DNA from 3 places in the Streptomyces sp. NPDC008163 genome. Region 1 is predicted to be linked to each of the others. Evidence: riboswitches for the same ligand, from Rfam matches in the RefSeq annotation. Region 1 holds a riboswitch; each other region holds the start of a gene.
The links. A riboswitch is a leader RNA that binds a small molecule or an ion and turns the genes downstream of it on or off. The one in region 1 is predicted to bind cyclic di-AMP.

Region 1 (2,256 bases):
CCGCTCCCGGGTGGCGGGCGTGAGCTTCAGCCCGTCGGCGAGATAGCGGTCGGTGCCGCCCCAGGTCTCGTCGATGGCGGCGAAGGCCGCGGCGAGGTAGTCGGGCTGGGCACCGAAGAGCGGGTTGAGCAGCTCCAGTACCTCCGGGGACATCCCGGTGGCCGAGGTGTCGCTGCGCCGGATGCGGTAGCGGCGGTGCGCGTCGTTCGACTTGAGGTAGTCGGCCTCGATGGTCTCCCGTCCGACGCCCACCGCCAGCAGCGTCACCGCGATGGAGAGCCCGGCCCGGTCCTTGCCGGCCGCGCAGTGCATCAGGGCGGGCACACTGTCCTCGGCCAGGGCGTGCAGCACCCGGCTGTGCTCGCCGGTGCGTTCCAGGATGATCGAGCGGTACGAGGCGACCATGCGGCGGGTCCCCTTTCCGTCGGCCAGGATCGAGCGGAGCTCCGCGATGTTCCCGTCGCGCACCATCCGCCAGAACTCCGCGCCGTCCGCCGGGTCGCTGAGCGGGATGCTCACGTTCCGGACGCCGGGCAGCTCGATGTCCAGGCCGTCCAGCTTGTGGTCCGCCGCGTTGCGGAAGTCGAAGACCGTGTGCAGGCCGAGCCCGCCGAGGAAGGCCGCGTCCTCGGCCGTGGCGTGCGCCAGGTGTCCGCTGCGGTAGAGCCGGCCGTGCCGGACCCGGCGGCCGTCGGTGGTGGGCAGGCCGCCCACGTCGCGGAAGTTGCGGACGCCGGTGAGTACGGGCTCCGCCGGCGGGGTCTGCGGCAGCTGCTGCGTCACGGTCACTCCTGGAGGCTCGGCTCTGCCCCGGCGCGTGTCGCCGACGGGCCCACGACCGCGACCCTACGACATCGGTTCCCGGGGCAATCATCTCGGCCGTCCGCTCCGAGCCGAGGCGGACGAGGGCCATGACATGTCCGTATTGATGGGATATGACCAACCTGCCCCGGTTGTAGGGGAGATGATCACTCGCTCGTGAGCGGGATCATATCCGTGACGGTGTGTGGTGACGCCCCGGCTGGGTAGTCCCCGCACCGCGCGGAAAGCCAAGATCCGTAATCCACGGAGTGTGACCGGAATTCCGCACCGCAATTCCGGAGCGGAATCCGGTGCCGAACGCGCGGCTTGTTTCCGCCGTCCCGGCTCGCTTACGTTCCATGCCATCCGGATGGAACGCCCAATCCTGCCGCCGTCCGGAATTCGCATCCACTCACCGTGTGGCAGGAGCGGGGGAACCAGGTAAGCCGCCGACCGGGACGACCGGACGGCTCGGGGTGAAGTCGCGCCAGGCGCGGCCGGGCATCTCCAGCCCGAACCCGACAGCTCACCTCGCAGGCGCCGGAGAGGAAATTCTTCATGCCCAATTCGGGTAAGCACCGCCGTCCCAAGTCCAGCACCATCGCCCGCGGCGTCGTCGCCGCGAGCGCCGGCGGAGCCGTCATCGCGCTTCCGCTGCTCGGCGCCACCGGTGCCCACGCCGCGGAGCAGTCCGCCCCGGCCACGTCGAAGTCGGCCGCCGCGCACACCGCCCCGGCCACGCCCGCGAAGAGCGCCGGCACCACCACGTACTCCGTCGTCTCCGGCGACTACCTGTCGAAGATCGCCGCCCAGCACCACCTCAAGGGCGGCTGGCACAAGCTGTACCAGGACAACCGCGAGGTCGTCGGCGAGAACCCGAGCCTGATCTTCCCGGGCATGAAGCTGACCCTCGGCGCCAAGGCGGCCCCCGCCGCCACCACCCCGTCCAAGGCCCCCGCCAAGACGGCGGAGAAGACCGAGGCGAAGACCGCGCCCAAGGCCGAGACGAAGGTCGACACCAAGACCGAGGCGCGGACCGAGGCCAAGACCGAGGCCCCGGCCTCCCAGGACAACGCCTCCGGCTATGTCCACCCGGTCCCCGGCAACCACACCACCGCCTACCGCGCCTCCGGCGCCAGCTGGTCCAGCGGCAGCCACACCGGCATCGACTTCCCCGTCTCCACCGGCACCAGCGTGAAGGCCATCACCTCCGGCACCGTCGTAACCGCCGGCTGGGGCGGCGCCTACGGCAACCAGGTCGTCATCAAGCACGCCGACGGCCACTACTCCCAGTACGGCCACATGTCCTCGCTCTCCGTCTCGGCGGGCCAGACCGTGACCGCGGGCCAGCAGGTCGGCCTCTCCGGCTCCACCGGCAACGCCACCGGCCCGCACCTCCACTTCGAGGTCCGCACCGGCCCGGAGTACGGCTCGGACATCGACCCGATCGCCTAC
Region 2 (2,256 bases), on a different contig from region 1:
GTTCCTGGTCGTGATCCTGGGGCTCGTCTACATCAAGCGGGACGAGGAGAAGGTCGAGAAGGGCGCCTTCGCGGCGGTCGGCGCGCTGACCCTGGCGAACATCTTCATCGCCACGCTCTGGACCTGAGCGGCGGACGCGCCCCGGAAGAGGGGGCCGGCCCGCTCGGACCGGCCCCCCTCCCCGGTCAGGCCGGGCGCACACTCCCGTAGATCGGCATGTAGTAGATCGACTCCTCGCGCACGTTCGCCCCGGGCTTCGGCGCGTGGATCATCATCCCGTCGCCCTTGTAGATCCCCACGTGGCTGATGTCGTCGTAGAAGAAGACCAGGTCACCGGGTTGCAGATCGGCCGTCGCGATCCGGGTCCCGACGTTCACCTGGTCCCAGGTGGTACGCGGGAGGTCGACGCCCGCCGCCTTCCAGGCCGCCTGCGTCAGCCCCGAGCAGTCGTACGAGGCGGGGCCCGTCGCCCCCCAGACGTACGGCTTGCCGATCTGGGCGCGGGCGAACGCGAGGACCTTCTCCGCCTTGGTGGAGGCGCTGCTCCCGGAGCCGGTGTCCGAACCGGAGCCCGAGCCCGTCTCCGTACCGCTGCTCCCCGCCTCCTTGGCCTTCCGCTCGGCCTCCTTACGGGCGGCGGCCTGCTTCTTCGCCAGCTCCGCGGCCTTCCGCTTCGCCTCCGCCTCCTTCTTGCGCTCCAGCTCCGCCAGCCGCGCCTTCTCCTCGGCGGTCAGCTTCGACAGCAGCGTCCGGGCCTCTGTCAGCTTCGTCTGGACGTTCTGCTTGCTGGTGCGCAGCGAGGCCTGCGACTCGGTCAGCGTCTCCAGGCTCTCCACGGCCTCGGCCCGCTGCTCGGACGCCTTGGCCTGCTGCGTACGGAACTCCGTGACCGCCTGCTGCTGGCGCTCGGCCATCCGGTCCATGAGGTGCGTCTGGTCGAAGAACGACTGCGGGTCGTCGGCCAGGAAGAAGGTCGCGGTCGGCGCGAGGCCGCCGTTGCGGTACTGGGCGGCGGCGTAGTTGCCCAGCGTCCTGCGGGCGTCGTTCACCTTCTCGGTGCGCTCGGCCACGTCGTCCAGGAGCGAGTCGACCCTGGACTTCTGCCGGTCCGTGGCCTCCTTGGCCTGGTTGTACTTCTGGGTCGCGTTGCCGGCCTGCCGGTACAGGTCGTCGACCTTCTTCTGTACTTCCTCGATGCTCGGCTTCGGCGCGGGCGCGGCCATCGCGCTCTGGGAGGACAGCAGGGTCACCGAGGCCAGCGCGGCCGAGGTCAGCCCGACGGCCGGGACGGTGGAGCGCATCCGGGTGCGCGGTTTGCGATGCGACGCCAAGGCCGGCATCTCCTTCCGTGGACCGCCTACCGGGTTAGCTGTCGGGTTCGGGCGGAACGGAAGGCTGCCCTACGGTCCGGTGGGGAAGGACCGATTCACCCCGGTACTGCGTGTGGGTCCCCGGTTCCGGGCGGGCCCGGATTCGGCGTGGCGGCACGCTCGGCGTAGGTCGCCTCTGGGGGTACGGGCCGTCCGAACGTGCACGCTAGCCAACTCATGGGGCCGCTGTGAAGGTTGGTGTGCGATATGCCCGATACATTTCCGTGACCTTTCCGGACCGGGGCCGGGTGTCAGTCGGGCGCCTTAGACTCGGACAGCGATGAGCAGCCTCTTTGACGACAGTTTCCTGGCCGGCCTCCAGCAGGAGGAGGACGCGCCCCCGCCGCCCCCCGAGGACCCCGCACCCGAAGCGGTGCCGGAGGACCTGTTCGCGGGCGTGTTCGAGGGGCCCCCGCCGCCCCGTGACGCGTACTACCGCGACGGCGCGCACCGCCCCGTCATCGACCCCGAGGCGCTGCTCGACGGGCTGAACACCGAGCAGCGCGCCGCCGTCGTGCACGCCGGGTCGCCCCTGCTCATCGTGGCCGGGGCGGGCTCCGGCAAGACCCGGGTGCTCACCCACCGCATCGCCCACCTGCTGGCCGAGCGGGGCGTCCACCCCGGCCAGATCCTGGCGATCACCTTCACCAACAAGGCCGCCGGCGAGATGAAGGAGCGCGTCGAGCAGCTGGTCGGGCCCCGGGCCAACGCGATGTGGGTCATGACCTTCCACAGCGCCTGCGTCCGTATCCTGCGCCGCGAGTCCAAGCGGCTCGGCTTCACGTCCTCGTTCTCGATCTACGACGCCGCCGACTCCAAGCGGCTCATGGCCCTGGTCTGCCGCGACCTGGAGCTGGACCCGAAGCGCTACCCGCCGAAGTCCTTC
Region 3 (2,256 bases), on a different contig from region 1:
CGTCGAAGGTGGGCTGGATCACCTGGAGCAGCCCCTTGGAGGGGGTGCCGTTGACGGCGTTGATGTCCCAGTTGTTGATCGCCATCGGGTTGCCCGAGGACTCGCGCATGATGTTGCGGTAGATGCCGTCGTAGCTGCCGGGGATGCCCTGCTGCCCCATGATCGCCAGGGATTCCTTGATCCAGCCGTCGAGGTCGTCGGTGTACGTGACGGACGCCTGGGTCTCGGCGGGCTTCTCGGCGGCGACCGGGACGGCGGTGCGCTCGGAGCGGTCGGCGCGGTCGGCGCTCTCGGTCCGGGGGGCGGTGTCGCCGTTCTTCTCGGCGGTCTCCGCCTTGAACGCGCTCTTCTTCGCAGGCTTCGGGGCGGCGGCCTCGGGCTTGGCGCCGATGGTGAGCTTCAGGCCCGGGTGAATGAGGTCGGGATTGCTGCCGACCGCACCGCGGTTGTCCTTGTACAGCCGCTCCCAGCCGCCGCTGAGGGAATGCCCCTGGGCGATCTTGTAAAGCGAATCGCCGGACACCACGGAATAGGTGGTGGGCGCCGCCTTGCGCACGGCAATTTCCTTGCCGGCGACGGAAGTCGGGGCCGCAGCCTTTTCGGCGACGACGGTCTTGGCGGGTGCGGCGGAGGCCGATCCGGCCGAGATCAGGGGGAGCGCGAGAACGGCTCCGCCCGCGCTGACGGCGATGAAACCGCGGGTCAGGGACGCGGACTTGGCACGACGGTGCTTACCCGTGATGGGCATGGCGTATTTCCTCTCCGTCGCCTGCGAGGTGAGCTGTCGGGTTCGGACTGGAGATGTCCGGTCGCGCATGGCGACTTCACCCCTAGCCGCCCCGGATTCCGGACCGGCGGCAAACCTGGGTCCCCCGCTCCTGCCGTACGTGAGTGGTCGGGTTCCCGGACGGCGGCAGGATTCGGCGTTCCATCCGGATTGATGACGGGACCGTAAGCGAGAAACGACGGCCGGAACAAGCCCGGAATTGCTGATCACAATTGTTTTGCAAGATCAATCAAAGGAAATGCTCATGATCGCCCGCGCCGGGGGAAGTCAAATTTCTTGGCACGACTGGGAACCGCGAGATCGGATTGCGCGTCAGAAACGGCCGACGTGACGCTGCCCACTGAGTGCAGAATGGCATCATTAGTCCGTTTTGGGAGCATACGACACCATCAGAACCGTCCCGATCGCCTGTAATTGACATTGCGCTGATACGACCACAAAAGGGGCACAGAGTGATCCGAGGGCGGCCTGGATCGCGGGTACCGGCCCCCTCGCTCACGTGATCACTCTATGGTTAGGCTTACCTAAGTATTGCTGCCCCTCGTTCACCGCCCCAGGGAGACCCCACGACCATGGCGCCGCGCTCCGCCCCTTCTTCCCGCCCTTCGGTCACGCCCGCCGACCGCGAACTCACCGGGCGGCTGGCCCTCGTGACGGGAGCCGCACGCGGCATAGGGGAGGCGGTCGTGCGGGCCCTCGTCGCACGCGGCTGCCGGGTCCTGGCGACCGACGCGGCCCCGGAGGGCGTCGACGCCCTCGCCCGGGAGTACGACGGGCGCGTCGTGGCCCGGGCGCTGGACGTCACCGACGCGGCGGCCGTCGAGGCCCTGGTCGCGGAGGCGGAGGACACGCTCGGCGCCCTCGACATCGCGGTCAACGTGGCCGGGATACTGCGCTGTTCACCGGTCACCGAGCTCACCGACGAGGACTGGCGGGCGACGTTCGCCGTCAACACCGACGGGGTCTTCCACGTCTCGCGGTCCGTGGCCGGCCGGATGGCGGACCGGGGCGCGGGCAGCATCGTCACCGTCGCTTCCAACGCCGCCGGCATTCCCCGTACGACCATGGCGGCGTACGCCGCGTCGAAGGCCGCCTCCGTCATGTTCACCAAGTGCCTCGGTCTGGAGCTGGCCCCCCGGGGCGTCCGCTGCAACACGGTCTCGCCCGGCTCCACACTCACCGACATGCAGCGCGGGATGTGGCCGGCCGGCGAGGCGGGCGACGACGGGCCCGCCGCGCGGCGCGTCATAGCCGGGGACCCGGCGAGCTACCGCACGGGCATCCCGCTCGGCCGCATCGCCGAACCGGCCGACATCGCCGAGGCGGTCGCCTTCCTCGTGTCCGACCGGGCCCGCCACATCACCCTGCACGACCTGTACGTCGACGGCGGCGCCACCCTGCGCGCCTGATCCGTCCGCCCGGCGCCCCGAAATCGGCCCTCCCCCGGAGAACCTGGAACGATGACTGCC

Region 2: it holds a riboswitch for cyclic di-AMP, as region 1 does, so the genes downstream of both, ACFZAT_RS01835 (NlpC/P60 family protein) here and ACFZAT_RS08940 (peptidoglycan DD-metalloendopeptidase family protein) in region 1, are expected to answer to the same signal.
Region 3: it holds a riboswitch for cyclic di-AMP, as region 1 does, so the genes downstream of both, ACFZAT_RS23080 (transglycosylase SLT domain-containing protein) here and ACFZAT_RS08940 (peptidoglycan DD-metalloendopeptidase family protein) in region 1, are expected to answer to the same signal.

The regions. Positions count from the first base shown of each region.
Region 1 covers NZ_JBIBHG010000003.1:208,287-210,542, reverse strand. Annotated here, with positions in the region: gene ACFZAT_RS08945 (tyrosine-protein phosphatase) at 1-783, opposite strand, end outside; cyclic di-AMP (ydaO/yuaA leader) riboswitch at 1,201-1,356, shown strand; gene ACFZAT_RS08940 (peptidoglycan DD-metalloendopeptidase family protein) at 1,360-2,256, shown strand, end outside.
Region 2 covers NZ_JBIBHG010000001.1:363,870-366,125, forward strand. Annotated here, with positions in the region: gene ACFZAT_RS01830 (hypothetical protein) at 1-127, shown strand, start outside; gene ACFZAT_RS01835 (NlpC/P60 family protein) at 186-1,340, opposite strand; cyclic di-AMP (ydaO/yuaA leader) riboswitch at 1,339-1,489, opposite strand; gene pcrA (DNA helicase PcrA) at 1,651-2,256, shown strand, end outside.
Region 3 covers NZ_JBIBHG010000010.1:252,140-254,395, reverse strand. Annotated here, with positions in the region: gene ACFZAT_RS23080 (transglycosylase SLT domain-containing protein) at 1-748, opposite strand, end outside; cyclic di-AMP (ydaO/yuaA leader) riboswitch at 752-936, opposite strand; gene ACFZAT_RS23075 (2,3-dihydro-2,3-dihydroxybenzoate dehydrogenase) at 1,360-2,196, shown strand; gene ACFZAT_RS23070 ((2,3-dihydroxybenzoyl)adenylate synthase) at 2,248-2,256, shown strand, end outside.